2 regions of the Streptomyces sp. NPDC004658 genome follow, and region 1 is predicted to be linked to the other one. Evidence: riboswitches for the same ligand, from Rfam matches in the RefSeq annotation. Region 1 holds a riboswitch; the other holds the start of a gene.
What was found. Region 1 has a riboswitch for cobalamin ahead of ABZV94_RS30640 (HoxN/HupN/NixA family nickel/cobalt transporter). Riboswitches for the same ligand answer to the same signal wherever they lie in the genome.

Region 2: another riboswitch for cobalamin. It lies ahead of ABZV94_RS11210 (ribonucleoside-diphosphate reductase subunit alpha); the one in region 1 lies ahead of ABZV94_RS30640 (HoxN/HupN/NixA family nickel/cobalt transporter).

Annotation. Positions count from the first base shown of each region.
Region 1 is NZ_JBEXKG010000123.1:15,009-22,626, reverse strand. It holds gene ABZV94_RS30645 (nucleoside hydrolase) at 1-45, shown strand, start outside; gene ABZV94_RS30640 (HoxN/HupN/NixA family nickel/cobalt transporter) at 49-1,131, opposite strand; cobalamin riboswitch at 1,159-1,341, opposite strand; gene ABZV94_RS30635 (metalloregulator ArsR/SmtB family transcription factor) at 1,423-1,773, shown strand; gene ABZV94_RS30630 (glycoside hydrolase family 13 protein) at 1,853-3,511, shown strand; gene ABZV94_RS30625 (DUF4142 domain-containing protein) at 3,508-4,266, opposite strand; gene ABZV94_RS30620 (DUF6445 family protein) at 4,492-5,178, shown strand; gene ABZV94_RS30615 (SDR family NAD(P)-dependent oxidoreductase) at 5,219-5,884, shown strand; gene ABZV94_RS30610 (MIP/aquaporin family protein) at 5,984-6,931, shown strand; gene ABZV94_RS30605 (hypothetical protein) at 6,938-7,618, opposite strand, start outside.
Region 2 is NZ_JBEXKG010000022.1:35,602-43,219, reverse strand. It holds gene ABZV94_RS11235 (cytochrome P450) at 1-702, shown strand, start outside; gene ABZV94_RS11230 (helix-turn-helix domain-containing protein) at 725-1,687, opposite strand; gene ABZV94_RS11225 (hypothetical protein) at 1,780-1,995, shown strand; gene ABZV94_RS11220 (hypothetical protein) at 2,052-2,837, shown strand; gene ABZV94_RS11215 (ribonucleotide-diphosphate reductase subunit beta) at 2,845-3,858, opposite strand; gene ABZV94_RS11210 (ribonucleoside-diphosphate reductase subunit alpha) at 3,858-6,215, opposite strand; cobalamin riboswitch at 6,339-6,493, opposite strand; gene ABZV94_RS11205 (GNAT family N-acetyltransferase) at 6,516-7,022, opposite strand; gene mctP (monocarboxylate uptake permease MctP) at 7,096-7,618, opposite strand, start outside.

The sequences.
Region 1 (7,618 bases):
GCCGACCGCTACGTGAAGCTGTACCTGGAGACGGTCGCGCGGTAGGCGCTACTCCGCGGCGGACGGGGAGACCGCCCAGCGCTCCTCGACCCGGGCGACCTTCCAGTACGCCAGCGCCGCCGCCCACACCAGCACGAACAGGCCGACGATGAGGTAGCCGACGTTGTCCAGGTCGAGGCCGGCGATCCAGCCGGTGATGTCGTCGTGCAGGGCGAACTTCTCGTGCAGGACGCCGACCAGCTCGATGGTGCCGATGAAGAAGGCGACGGCGATGGACAGGCCGGTGATGGCGAGGTTGTAGAAGACCTTGCGGACCGGGTTGGAGAACGCCCACTGGTAGGCGAAGTTCATGAACGTGCCGTCGAGGGTGTCGAACAGGCTCATCCCGGCCGCGAAGAGGAGGGGCAGACAGAGGACCGCGTACCAGGGCAGGCCCGCCGCCGCGCCCGAGCCCGCCATCACCATCAGCGTGACCTCGGTGGCCGTGTCGAAGCCGAGGCCGAACAGGAAGCCGAGCGGGTACATCTGCCCCGGCCGGGAGACGGACTTCGTGAGGCGGCCGAGGACGCGGTTCATGAACCCCCGGGAGTCCAGGTGCTGTTCCAGCTGCTTCTCGTCGTAGGCGCCCGCGCGCATCGCCCGGAAGACCTTCAGGATGCCCACGAGGGCGACCAGGTTGAGGGCGGCGATGAGGTAGAGGAACGTGCCGGAGATCGTCGTGCCGAGGAAGCCGAGCACCTGGTGGGTGGCGGAGCCCTCGTTCATGACCTTCCCGGCCAGCGAGGTGCCGCCCGCGATCAGCAGGGCCAGCAGCACCACCACGCTGGAGTGGCCGAGCGCGAACCAGAACCCCACCGACACCGGCCGCTTCCCGTCGGCCATCAGCTTCCGGGTGGTGTTGTCGATCGCCGCGATGTGGTCGGCGTCGAAGGCGTGCCGCATGCCGAGGGTGTAGGCGGTGACGCCCAGCCCGATCCCGAACGCGTCGGAGCCGACCTTGTAGTGCTCGGGCGCGACGAGCAGACAGAGGATGCCGAAGGCGACGACGTGCAGGGCGACGATCACCGCCATCAGCCCGACTGTCTTGACGGTGTCCTCGCGTCGCCAGCGGAAGGACGCGGCATCGGCCATGGGTTCACGCTCCAGCACCTCGTGGATCACTTCGTGAGCTGCCGTGGCCGGTCTCCTGGCTTACGGGTCGTGCGTCCGCCGTCCCTGCCTTCCCGGTCTGCGACCAGTGGCCCGGCGATGCCGGACGGAACGGGAACTCCCCGATCACAGTGGCGAGGGCCGCGTCGACCTTGCATCGACTTCCCGAACACCACGGCCCGCCCACCGTAGAGGGGCACGCGGTTTCCTGCATAGCTGCGTACCTGCGCAGGTATCGAAGATCACAAAGAGGGGGCCTGCCAGACTGGCCCCATGCATCTCGTGCCTGCCGACCGAGCCGACCGTCGTTCCATCGACGGCCACCGGGTGTGTGAGGCGATCGCCGCCATCGGTGAGGCGGGGCGTCTGCGCACCTGGGCCGACCGCTTCTCGCTGCTCGCCGACGCCAACCGGCTGGCGCTGCTGGTGGCGCTGTACCGCACCGGGCCGCTCGCCGTGTCCGACCTCGCCATCGCCACCGGGATGAACGACCCCGCCGTCTCCCAGGCGCTGCGGCTGCTGCGGGCGGCCGGGGTCGTGGCGGGGGAGAAGGAGGGGCGCGTGGTGCGGTACCGGGTGGTGGACGCGGACGTGCGGGGGCTGTTGGAGCACTGCGTCGGCTGAACGGCCGCGAAAGGTTCCCTTTCCGGGCAAGGTGGACAGATACAGATTCCGTACTGTCGTCCGTCCCCTGGGAGCCCGTATGGCAGACCTCTTTCCGGACCTCTCGTCCAGGAAGCCCGACTGGTGGCGGCAGGCCGTCATCTACCAGGTCTACCCCCGCAGTTTCGCCGACGCCGACGGTGACGGCCTCGGCGACCTCCGGGGCGTCGCCGAGCGGCTGGGCCATCTCGCCGCCCTCGGCGTGGACGCCCTGTGGCTGAGCCCCTTCTACCCCTCCGAACTCGCCGACGGCGGCTACGACGTGATCGACCCGCGCGGTGTCGACGAGCGGCTCGGCACCCTGGACGACTTCGACGCCCTGGTGGCCGAGGCCCACCGGCTCGGGCTCAAGGTCGTCGTGGACATCGTTCCCAATCACACCTCCCATCTGCACCCGTGGTTCCAGGAGGCGCTGCGTGCCGGGCCCGGCTCCGCCGCCCGGGAGCGGTACGTCTTCCGGCCGGGGCGCGGCGCGCGCGGTGAACTGCCGCCCAGCGACTGGCAGTCCGTGTTCGGCGGCAGCGCCTGGCGGCGGGTGCCCGACGGGGAGTGGTACCTGCACCTGTTCGCCCCGGAACAGCCCGACCTCAACTGGGACAACGAGGAGGTCCGCGCCGACTTCCGCTCGACCCTGCGGTTCTGGTCCGACCGGGGCGTGGACGGCTTCCGCGTGGACGTCGCCCACGGCCTGGCCAAGGACCTCACCGAGCCGCTGCGGGACGTCGGCGGCATCGGCGCCACCGGCGAGCAGGCCCTGCCGCTGGTGCCGCCCGGCAGCCACCCGTACTGGGACCGGGACGAGGTCCACGAGATCTACCGCGACTGGCGCAAGATCTTCGACGCCTACAGCCCGCCGCGCACCGCCGTCGCCGAGGCCTGGGTCCCCGGCGCCCGCCGCGCCCTGTACGCCCGCCCCGACGAACTCGGCCAGGCCTTCAACTTCGAGTACCTGGAGGCGGGCTGGGACGCCGAGGAGCTGCGGGACGTCATCACCGACTCGCTGGTCACGGCCCGGGCCGCCGGCGCCTCCGCGACCTGGGTGCTGTCCAACCACGACGTCGTACGCCACGCCTCCCGGCTCATGCTGCCGCCCGGCACCGACCCGGCGGCCTGGCTGCTGTCCGGCGGCACCGCGCCCGCGATCGACACGGCGGCCGGGCTGCGCCGGGCTCGGGCGGCGACCCTGCTGATGCTGGCGCTGCCCGGTTCGGCGTACCTCTACCAGGGGGAGGAACTCGGTCTGCCCGAGGTCGCCGACCTGCCCACCGAGGTCCTCCAGGACCCGATCTGGGAGCAGACCGGCCACGTCCGCAAGGGCCGCGACGGCTGCCGGGTGCCCCTGCCGTGGACGACGACCGGACCGTCGTACGGCTTCGGGCCCGGGCCCGGCTGGCTGCCGCAGCCGGCGTCCTTCGCGGCGTACGCCGTCGAGGCGCAGGCCGGCGCCGAGGGCTCCACGCTGGAGCTGTACCGCGCGGCCCTGCGGCTGCGCCGCAAGGTCCTCCAGGGCGAGACGCTGACCTGGACGCCGGACGCGCCCGCCGGTGTCCTGGACTTCCGCCGCACCGAGGCCTGGCGGAACGTCACCAACCTCGGCACCGAAGCGGTCCCGCTGCCGCCGGGCGACGTCCTGCTGAGCAGCGGCCCGCTGCCCGAGGGCGGGGAGCTGCCGCCGGACACCACCGTGTGGCTGGCCTAACCGGCCGAGGGAACGGGGCTGGGGGTGACGCCACCGCCCGTGCCGGCACCGCCCGTGCCACCGCCGAGGCCGCTGAGGTCCAGCGGCGTGGACGTGGCGGTGGGCGGCGGGGTGAGCACCACCTCCGGCTGGCCGGCCGCCGGGGCCGGCGGCGTCAGGTCGGACGAGGGGAGCTTCGGCGGGGTGGTCTGGTTGAAGAGGGTCTGGTCGAAGTCGACCAGGCCCGTCTTCTCCATCACCGTCATGTGGTCCAGGACGGTGTCGTTGGCCTGGTCCGCGAGGGCCCGCACCAGCGAGTTCTTGGTGGTGGAGCGGATCTTCGCGATCGTGTTGAAGATGGAGCCGTGCGTCATCCGCAGGATGTTGGCGAAGTCGGTGTCGAACTGCTTGCCGCTCTCGCCCTGCAACTGGTTGACGAAGCCCACCTGTTGCGGACTCGCCACGTTGGGCAGCGTGATGTTGAGCATGGGGGCGATCTTGCGGCAGGAGGCGTCCAGCGCGGCGTGCCCGTCGACCAGGTGCTCGCTGGCCGTCTTGACCCCCTTGGTGGAGCCCTTCTGCAACCCGATCTGGCCGAGCGGGTACTCCCACAGGCCGGCCGCCCGCACCTTGACCACGAAGTCCCGGTCGGCCTCCGTCAGCGGCCCCCACTGGGTCTGCGCGATGATCCGCGACTGTGAGCTGGAGACCGTGCTCAGCCCCAGCATGCTCGGGTAGGCGAGGGCCGCGAGGGTCAGGGCCATCGCACCGCCCACGAAGAGAGTTCCCGTCGCGTTCCGCGAAAAGCGCACCGTTCCTCCTGCCTGTGGGTCCCGCCCGTGGTTCGGACGCACAGCAGTACGGATGCGGGGGCCGTTCGTATCAGTGCTCGCGGGTAAAGAATCTCCCGGGCGCGGTTGGCGGAAGGTTGACCGCTCCCCGGCACAAGGTTGACCGCTCCCCGGGAGAAGGCAGACCGGGCCGCCCCCTAGATTCGCCGCATGCCCCCACCCTCACCGCCCAGGCCCCCCGCCGCGCTGCCCGTCCTGCCCTACCGCAAGCCCACCAGGGGCCGCGACTACTGGGTGCTGGACGACGTCCTGCCGGACGTCGACGCCGTGCGGGAGCGGTGCCTGGCCAAGGACGACTGGGTCGAGGGGTATCCGTACACCTCCGAGACCTGGCCCGGCCTGCGTGCCATGCCCGGCCTGGAGCCGGGTGAACTCGCCCGGATCGAGCGGCTGGTCAGGAAGGCGACCGGGGCGAAGGAGCTGTGGGTGCAGCGGGCGCCCGGCGGCGGCACCCTCAACCACAACTGCGTCCAGGTGGTCGGCGAGGGCGAGAGCGAGCCCCGCCCGCACACCGACTCCCGCGCGCTGTGCCGGTACGCGGCCGTGCTCTACCTCAACCCGGGAGTCCCCAAGGACTGCGGGACCGCCTTCTACCGCCAGTCGCTGCCCGGCGGCCGGCTCGGCGGCAACATCGTCCAGGCCCCCCACACCAACCTGGTCGAGGCGCTGGGGACGCGGTACGTCCCGGCGGACCACTTCGAGGAGGACGTCCGCGTCCCGCACCGGTACAACCGGCTGCTGCTCTACCACGCCAACCTGGTGCACAGCGCGACCGGCTACTTCGGCCGGACGCTGGAGGACAAGCGGATGACGGCGGTGTTCTTCTGGATGGCCTGACCGGTGTGAGGAGGCCGGCTGCGCGGTACGGATGACCGGTATGAGCAGTGTCGCCATCGTGGGAGCCGGACCGGGGCTCGGCACCGCCGTCGCGCGGCGGTTCGGGCGGGAGGGGTTCGCCGTCGGGCTCGTCGCCCGGGACCGGGGGCGGCTGGACGCGATCGCCGACGCGCTCGCGGCCGAGGGCGTCACCGCCCGCGGGTTCGCCGCCGACGTGCGCCGGCCCGAGCAGCTCGCCGCGGCGCTGGGCGAGCTGGCCGACGCCCTCGGGACCGTGGAGGTGCTCCAGTACAGCCCGGTGCCGCACCGCGACTTCATGCGGCCCGTGCTGGAGACCCGGCACCGGGACCTGGTGGGGCCGATCGAGTTCTCCGTGTACGGGCCGGTGGCCGCCGTGCAGCAGGTGCTGCCGGGCATGCGGCGGCTCGGGCGCGGGACGATCCTGTTCGTCAACGGCGGGAGCGCCGCCGTACCCCATCCCGAGCGGGCCGGCACCTCGATCGCCTTCGCGGCGGAGAGCGCGTACGGCCACCTGCTGCACGACCGGCTGGCGGGCGAGGGGATCCATGTCGCCCAGCTGATCATTCCCGGGGCCATCACAGCGGGTCACGCGCGCAAGGACCCGGAGGCGCTCGCGGACAGGCTGTGGGCCCTGCACGAGGAGCGGCACGGGTTCCGGCACTACGCCGACGACCTCGACAGCTGACCGGCCGCTGACCGTTCGGAGGCGGTCACCCTGCGGGGAGTGACGTTGTGAGCCAATATGGGGCTATTGGCCGCTTTGCTCTCTTCAGAGGGGGCCTCCATGGCTGTCGAAATACCCCCGCTCGTCAAACCGTCACGGCTCAGGAGCCGGGGCGGGCTGCTGGGCGAGTGCCTGGCGGAGTTCCTCGGAACCCTCGTCCTCATCGCCTTCGGCTGCGGCGTGGTCGCGATGGCGGTAGCGGCACTGCCCGGCTCGGGCCGGGCCGCCACCCCCACCACGATCTTCCTGGCAGCCGGCGACTGGCTCCTGATCACCTGGGGCTGGGCGCTGGCCGTCGTCTTCGGCGTCTACGTGGCCGGCGGCGTCAGCGGCGCCCACCTCAACCCGGCCGTGACCCTGGCCATGGCCCTGCGCCGCGGCTTCCCCTGGCTCAAGGTGCTGCCGTACTGGTTCGCACAGGTCGTCGGGGCCCTCACCGGCGCCGCGCTGGTCTACCTGGTCTACCACAACGCGATCGCCGCCTACGACAGCACGGTGACGGGACCGAAGGTGAACGGGCACACGAACGCCACGTTCTCGATCTTCGCGACGTTCCCGGCCCCCTACTTCCACGGCGGCATCTGGGGACCGCTGATCGACCAGATCGTCGGCACGGCCTTCCTGCTCATGCTGATCGCGGCCGTGATCGACCTGCGCAACCAGGCCGTGAAGGCCAACCTCGCCCCGCTGATCGTGGGCTTCGTCGTCGCCGCGATCGGCATGTCCTACGGCGCGAACGCCGGCTACGCCATCAACCCGGCCCGCGACTTCGGACCGCGCCTGTTCACGTACGCGGCGGGCTGGGACAGCCTGGCGTTCCCGGGGAGCGTGGCCGGCTCGTTCAGCGCCTACTGGTGGATCCCGATCGTCGGACCGCTGATCGGCGGCATGATCGGGATCCTGGTCTACGACCTGTTCATCGGCGACGTGCTGCTCGTCCGGTCGGAGCTGGCGGAACTGCCGGAGCCGGGCCGGTCGACCCCCGTACGGACCAGCGACGAGGAGTAGCCGGCCTCAGGGCCCGCTGACGGCCACGGTGGTGACCACGCGTACGGCGCTGGGCCGGCGGGGCGCCGAACCGAACCCGAACCGCACGGGCGGCGCGACCGGCGCCGAAGGGCCCTGGTCCCGGCCGCCGTAGACCGTGGTGGCCGACACGACCGGGAGCAGGTCGAGGGCGCCGTACCACTCGCGCCGACCGGCGCCCGCGCTGCCCCGGGTGCGCACGCCGAGCAGCAGCCTCGCGGGAGGGTACGTCACCGCCGTCCAGGCCGGGTGCGCGGCGAGCGGCGCGGGCACGGCGCGCAGGAGCCGGCCCGTCGGGCCGCGCCTGCCCGTGGTCAGGCGCAGGTGCAGCGGGCCGGCCGTGATCTCCCAGTGCCGGCCCTCGACCCGCACGGCGACGGGCGTGACCTCCACGTCGTCGAAGGCGTAGGTCGCGGCGATGAAGTCGGCGGTCCGCCGGGAGGGCGCCAGCAGCAGCCGGTGCCCGTCCGCCCGCTCGACCATGACGTCGCTGAACCGTCCGAACGGCGAGCGGGCCCAGTGCCCCAGCACCACCCGGGTGCCGGCCGCCGTCCCGGTCCCGACGATCCATCCGTCGAAACGCATCCGCGCCTGCCGGCCGGGCACCGCGTCACCCACCGCCCCGCGCTGTGCCGCCCGCGGGCCGCCCGCCGCGCCTCCCGCACCGCC
Region 2 (7,618 bases), on a different contig from region 1:
GAGATCGTCGCCGAGCGGAGGGCATCTGGTCAAAAGCCGGACGATTTGCTGACGGCATTGCTGGAGGCGAAGGACGACAATGGCGACCCCATCGGGGAACAGGAGATCCACGACCAGGTCGTCGCCATACTCACCCCCGGCAGCGAAACAGTCGCGTCCACGATCATGTGGCTGCTCCAGGTCCTCGCCGAACACCCGGAACACGCCGAGAAGGTACGGACCGAGGTCGAATCCGTGACCGGTGGTCGACCGGTCGGATTCGAGCACGTCCGCTCACTCACACACACCAACAATGTCGTCGTCGAGGCCATGCGACTCCGGCCCGCCGTATGGATATTGACGCGGCGCGCGGTGACCGACACCGCGCTCGGCGGCTATCGCATTCCGGCGGGGGCGGACATCGTCTACAGCCCGTACGCCATCCAGCGCGACGCCCGCTCCTACGCCCGGCACCTCGACTTCGACCCCGACCGCTGGCTGCCCGAGCGGGCCAAGGAGGTGCCGAAGTACGCGATGAGCCCGTTCAGCGTGGGCAACCGCAAGTGCCCCAGCGACCACTTCTCCATGACCCAGCTGAGCCTGATCACCGCGGCGATCTCCGCGAAGTACCGCTTCGAGCAGGTCAGCGGGTCCGACGACACCACCCGCGTGGGCATCACCCTCCGCCCGCAGAACCTGCTGCTGCGGGCGATGCCCTGGTAGGCCACCTGGTACCGGCGCGCGCTCAGGCGGCCTGCGGGCCCCGGAACGCGCGCCGGTAGGCGTTCGGGGTCGTCCCCAGCGCCCGGACGAACTGGTGGCGCAGCGCGGCGGCGGTACCGAACCCGGTGCGCCAGGCGATGGCGTCCATGGTCTCGTCCGTGCCCTCCAGCAACTCCTGTGCCAGCAGCACCCGTTGGCGAAGGATCCACCGGTACGGCGTGGTCCCGGTCTCCTGCTGGAAGCGCCGGGCGAAGGTGCGCGGCGCCATATGGGCGCGGGCGGCGAGCTGCTCGACGGTCACCTCCTGGTCGAGGTGGGCCTCCATCCACGCGAGCACCTCCCCGACCGTGTCGCAGGGCGCCTTCGGCAGGGGCCGCTCGATGAACTGCGCCTGCCCGCCGTCCCGGTGCGGGGGCACCACCATCCGGCGGGCGATCTTGTTGGCCACCTCCGGTCCCTGCTCCTTGCGCACGATGTGCAGACAGGCGTCGATCCCGGCGGCGGTGCCGGCGGAGGTGATCACGGGGTCCTCGTCCACGTACAGCACGTCCGGCTCGACCGTGAGCCGCGGATAGCGCCGGGACAACTGCTCGGCGTTGTGCCAGTGCGCCGCGCACCGCCGCCCGTCCAGCAGCCCCGCCGCGGCCAGCACGAACACCCCGGAGCAGACGCTGAGCACCCGGGTGCCCCGGTCCACGGCGCGCCGCAGCGCCGCCAGCAGCTCCGGCGGATACTCGCGCTCCGTATAGGTCTCACCGGCCGGCACGGCGATCAGATCGGCCTCTTCCAGCCGTTCCAGTCCGTGCGGCGTGGACACGGTGAACCCGCAGTGGGTGCTCAGGACGGGCCCCTCCGCCGACACCACGGCGAAGTCGTACACGGGCAGCCCGTCGTCGCTGCGGTCGATGCCGAACACCTCGCACACGACACCCAGCTCGAAGGGATGCACCCCGTCCAGCAGCACGGCCGCCACGTTCTTCAGCATGCTGCCAGTGTGCCTCGACAGTGGCAGGAATTCGAGGCTCTACGGCAGTCCTGCCACTCCCGGTAAGGCGTGTCCGGCGCGACAGTGGTGTCATGAACGGAAACCAGATTGAAGGCCTGATCGGAATGCTCGCCACCCTCGGGATCCTGGTCCTCCTGGTCCTCCCGTCCGTGCTCGGCATCGTGCGCGACCGGCGCATCGACCGCCAGCTCAAGGCGGCCGAGCGGCCGGCGACACCCCGGCCCACCCAGCCGGCGCAGGAGCCCGAGCCCCGCAGGAGGCGCCACGGCGCGGCCCACCCCGCCTGACGAGCCCTGCCCACCCGCTGTGTAACCTCGCCTCCCACACCACAAGGGGAGGGAACATGCGAGGCAGAACGGCCGGGAAGGCCTGGGCCCTGGCGGGCGGGGCCGCGGCCCTGACGCTGCTGACCGCGACGGGCGCCCACGCGGAGGGCAGGGGAGACATCCGCGTCGTGAAGACCGTCGTCAACAAGGGCGGGAACGTGATCGTCGGGACGTCGAAGAAGGTCACGTTCCCCATCGACCTCACGATCAAGGACAACTCCGGCGTGAAGGGGGTGACCGATGCCGGCACTCTCAACACGACCTACGGCTGGGGCTTCTTCGAGTGGACCGGGACGTCCTGCGTGAAGAAGTCGCACACCACGTCGGTGTGCACGGTCACGATGACGGTCGCCCCGGCCTGGATCCGCGACAGCGATGACATGGACAGCAACAAGCTGGCCGGCGTCTGGCAGGTCGACGCCACCGTCAAGGCGAACGACGGCGACTACTGGATCTCCGACCGGATCGCCGAGTACAAGGTCAAGCGGGCCTCGCGACTGACCACGGACGCCTCGCCCGAGCCCGTCGCCAAGGGCGCCAAGCTGACCGTCACCGGCAAGCTGTCCCGGGCGAACTGGGAGGACCTGAAGTACCACGGGTTCGCCGGGCAGAACGTGCAGCTCCAGTTCAAGGCGGACGGCGCCGCCCACTACCGCACGGTGAAGACCGTGCGCACGGGCGACGCCGGAAAGCTCAGCACCAAGGTCACCGCCACCGCTGCGGGCAGCTGGCGCTGGTACTTCCCCGGCACGACGACGACCGCGCGGGTCGTGTCGGCCGGGGACGCGGTGAAACTGAAGTAACGGCCCGTCAGAAGTCCTCGTCCAGGTCGACCGTGCCCTCCACGGCGACCTGGTACGCCGACGGACGGCGCTCGAAGAAGTTCGTCAGCTCCTGGACGCCCTGGAGCTCCATGAAGGAGAAGGGGTTCTCGGAGCCGTACACCGGGGCGAAGCCGAGGCGCGTGAGGCGCTGGTCGGCGACGCACTCCAGGTACTGGCGCATGGACTCGGTGTTCATGCCGGGCAGGCCGTCACCGCACAGGTCGCGGGCGAACTGGAGCTCGGCTTCGACGGCCTCGCGCAGCATGTCGGTGACCTGCTGCTGGAGTTGGTCGTCGAAGAGGTCGGGTTCTTCTTTGCGGACGGTGTCGACGACGTCGAAGGCGAAGCTCATGTGCATGGTCTCGTCGCGGAAGACCCAGTTGGTGCCGGTGGCCAGGCCGTGCAGGAGGCCGCGGCTGCGGAACCAGTAGACGTAGGCGAACGCGCCGTAGAAGAAGAGTCCTTCGATACAGGCGGCGAAGCAGATCAGGTTGAGCAGGAAGCGGCGGCGGTCGGCCCTGGTCTCCAGGCGGTCGATCTTCTCCACCTCGTTGATCCACTTGAAGCAGAACTCTGCCTTCTCGCGGATGGAGGGGATGTTCTCGACGGCGGCGAAGGCGGCGGCGCGGTCGTCGGGGTCGGGGAGGTAGGTGTCCAGGAGGGTCAGGTAGAACTGGACGTGGACGGCCTCCTCGAACAGCTGGCGCGACAGATACAGCCGCGCTTCCGGCGAGTTGATGTGCTTGTAGAGGGTGAGCACGAGGTTGTTCGCCACGATGGAGTCGCCGGTGGCGAAGAACGCCACCAGGCGGCCGATGAGGTGCTGCTCCTCCGGTGTCAGCCTGGCGAGGTCGGCGACGTCGGAGTGGAGGTCGACCTCCTCGACGGTCCAGGTGTTCTTGATGGCGTCCCGGTAGCGTTCGTAGAAGTCGGGGTAGCGCATGGGGCGCAGGGTGAGTTCGAAGCCCGGGTCGAGCAGGTTGGCGTTACGGGTGGTCATTACTGGCAGGCCTCGCAGGACTCGGGGTTTTCCAGGGAGCAGGCGACGGCTTCTTCGGGTGCCGGCTGCTGTACGGGGACGGTGGCTCGGGCGGCGCGGGCGATCCTCGTCGCGGGGCGCGAACGCAGGTAGTACGTGGTCTTCAGGCCCTGCTTCCAGGCGTAGGCGTACATCGAGGAGAGCTTGCCGATGGTGGGCGTCTCCATGAAGAGGTTGAGGGACTGGCCCTGGTCGAGGAAGGGCGTGCGGGCGGCGGCCATGTCGATCAGGCCGCGCTGGGGGATCTCCCAGGCGGTGCGGTACAGCTTGCGCACGTTGTCGGGGATCCAGGGGAAGTCCTGGATCGAGCCGTTGGAGTCGCGCAGGGCCTCGCGGGTGCGGGCGTCCCAGACGCCGAGGTCCTTCAGGTCCTGCACGAGGTAGGAGTTGACCTGGAGGAACTCCCCCGAGAGGGTCTCGCGCTTGAACAGGTTGGACACCTGCGGCTCGATGCACTCGTACACCCCCGCGATCGACGCGATCGTGGCCGTCGGCGCGATCGCGAGCAGCAGCGCGTTGCGCATGCCCGTCTCCGCGATCCGCTCGCGGAGGGCGTCCCAGCGCTCGGGCCAGCTCGGCTCGACGTCGTAGTGGTCGGGGTGGAGGACGCCCCGGGCGGCGCGGGTCTGGTCCCAGGCGGGCAGCGGGCCGTTGCGTTCGGCGAGGTCGGCGGAGGTCTCGTAGGCGGCGAGCATGATCCGCTCGGCGATACGGGTCGACAGGGCCTTGGCCTCGGCCGAGTCGAAGGGGAGGCGGAGTTTGAAGAAGACGTCCTGCAAGCCCATCGCCCCCAGGCCGACCGGGCGCCACCGGGCGTTGGAGCGGCCCGCCTGCTCGGTCGGGTAGAAGTTGATGTCGACCACGCGGTCCAGGAAGGTCACGGCCGTGCGGACCGTCTCGTCCAGCCGCTCCCAGTCGATGTCCCCCGTCGCCGCGTCCACGAACGCGCCGAGGTTGACGGAGCCGAGGTTGCAGACGGCTGTTTCGCCGTCGTTGGTGACCTCCAGGATCTCGGTGCAGAGGTTGGAGGAGTGGATGACGTTGCCGGGCTCGGCGGTCTGGTTGGCGGTGCGGTTGGCGGCGTCCTTGAAGGTCATCCAGCCGTTGCCGGTCTGGGCGAGGGTGCGCATCATCCGGCCGTACAGCTCCCGCGCCGGGATGGTCTTCTTCGCCAGGCCCGCCGCTTCGGCCCTGCGGTAGGCGGCGTCGAACTCCTCGCCCCACAGGTCGACCAGTTCGGGCACGTCGGCGGGGGAGAACAGCGACCACGGCCCGTCGGCGTCGACCCGGCGCATGAACTCGTCCGGGATCCAGTGCGCGAGGTTGAGGTTGTGGGTGCGTCGGGCGTCCTCGCCGGTGTTGTCCCGCAGCTCCAGGAACTCCTCGATGTCGGAGTGCCAGGTCTCCAGGTAGACCGCCGCCGCGCCCTTGCGCCGGCCGCCCTGGTTCACCGCCGCGACCGAGGCGTCCAGGGTCTTCAGGAACGGCACGATCCCGTTGGAGTGCCCGTTCGTCCCCCGGATCAGCGAACCGCGCGAGCGGATGCGCGAGTAGGACAGGCCGATGCCCCCGGCGTGCTTCGACAGCCGGGCGACCTGGTGGTAGCGGTCGTAGATGGAGTCCAGCTCGTCCAGCGGCGAGTCGAGCAGGTAGCAGGACGACATCTGCGGGTGGCGCGTACCGGAGTTGAACAGGGTGGGGGAGGACGGCAGGTAGTCCAGGCGGCTCATCAGGCCGTACAGCGCGGCCACTTCGTCCACGGAGCGGGTCGTGTCGTCCTCGGCGAGACCGCTCGCCACGCGCAGCATGAAGTGCTGCGGGGTTTCCACGACCTTGCGCGTGATCGGGTGACGCAGCAGGTAGCGACTGTGCAGGGTGCGCAGGCCGAAGTAGCCGAACCGGTCGTCCGCCGCACGGTCGACCAGTGCGTCGAGGCGCTCGGCGTGCAGCCGTACGAACTCGGCGGTGCGGTCGGCGATCAGGCCCTCGCGGTGGCCGACCGCGATCGACTCGGTGAAGGACGTCACGCCCTGCGAGGCGGCCTCGTCCCGGATCGCGCGGGTCAGCAGCCGGGCGGCCAGCTTCGAGTACGCGGGGTCCTCGGAGATCAGACCGGCGGCGGCCTCCGTGGCCAGCTCCCGCAGCTCCGCCTCGTCGGCCCGGGCGGACCGGCCGCGCAGCGCGGCGGCGGCGACCCGGCCCGGGTCGGCGTCCGGCAGGTCGGCGGTCAGCTCGGTCAGGGTCCGCAGCAGCGCGGCACCGGGACCGTCGGTCTCCGGCTCGCTGACGGAAGCCGGGTCGGCTGGCGCGATGGTCACGTGGGGCACTCCCTCGCTCGGCACAGGGCCTGGCGGAGGGCAGGGGGCAGCCACGAGCGCGCACGGCGTCGCGTCCACCGGCCCACTCCACGAGGCCCGGACGTCAGAACCACCCGGGCCTGGACGGCCGGGTGCACCGCCGGCAGGTCTTCGGACTCGACAGGCGTGCGGAGGCACGCGAGTACACCGTTGCGGGACAGTTCCGGATTGGCACCGGATTCCCCTGCGACGACAGCGAGGATGAGCATACATCTAGTGCCGGGCTGCCACATCACCCCCAGATGTAGTGTCGGCCCGGTCTCAGAGGGGCAACTCGTACGCGAGGAGGGTGAGGTCGTCCCGGCCCGGCAGGGGATTCCAGTCCCGCTCGGGGGCGCGGACGAAACCGAGGCGGGCGTAGAGGCGGTGGGCGGCGTGCATCGTCCGCTGGGTCGAGAGGACCACGCGGACACAGCCCTCGGTGGCCCGCGCCCGCCCGACGCAGGCCCGCACCAGCGCCTGGCCGGCACCCTGGCCCCGGGCCGCGGGGGCGACCGCGAGCATGCGGATCTCCGCCTCCCCCGGCCCCGCTATGTCGGTCATGGGGCCGCCGGAGCGGGCGAAGGTGACCCCGCCGAGGAGGACGCCGTCGCGGACGGCCACGAGGACGTCCGCGGCGGCGGCCCGCTTGGCCACGTCACGCAGCTCGCCGAGGTACCAGCCGCTCTCGTCGAAGGCGAGCAGGCCGTCGCCGCGGTAGGCCTGGGCGGTGATCTCGCCCAGGTCGCCGTACTCGTCGGGAGCGGCCTTCCGGATCACGAGGTCCATGACGCCGAGTGTGCCGGACGGGTACGACAACGGGCCGCCGGATCCCCTCCGGCGGCCCGTCGAGCGACGCTGCCTAGTGACCGGCGCCCGCGGTCGCCGGCGGCAGTTCCACCTGGACACCGGGGTCGCCGGCGTCCGCCGTGTAGTCCTCCGGCCTCGTCTCGTCGACGCCCTCAGGGGCCTTCACGGCCTTCAGGACGAAGGTGAGGACCACGGTCACCAGGAGGTTCAGGACGAACGCCGTCAGACCGATGTAGCCGATCTCCCCGATGCCGGGGATCTCCTTGGCGTTGCCGCCGAAGTGCTTCTGCGTCGGCGAGGCGATGCCGTAGGCCGCGACCGTGCCGTAGACCATGCCGACCGCCCAGCCGGCGAGCAGCGCCCAGCGGTGGAACCAGCGGGTGAACAGACCGCCGACCAGGGCCGGGAAGGTCTGCAGGATCCAGATGCCGCCCAGCAGCTGGAAGTTGATCGCGACCGTCTTGTCCATGGTGAGGACGAAGACCAGCGCGCCCACCTTCACCAGCAGCGAGACCAGCTTGGAGACGCGGGTCTCCTGCTCCGGCGTCGCGTCGGGCTTGATGAAGTCCTTGTAG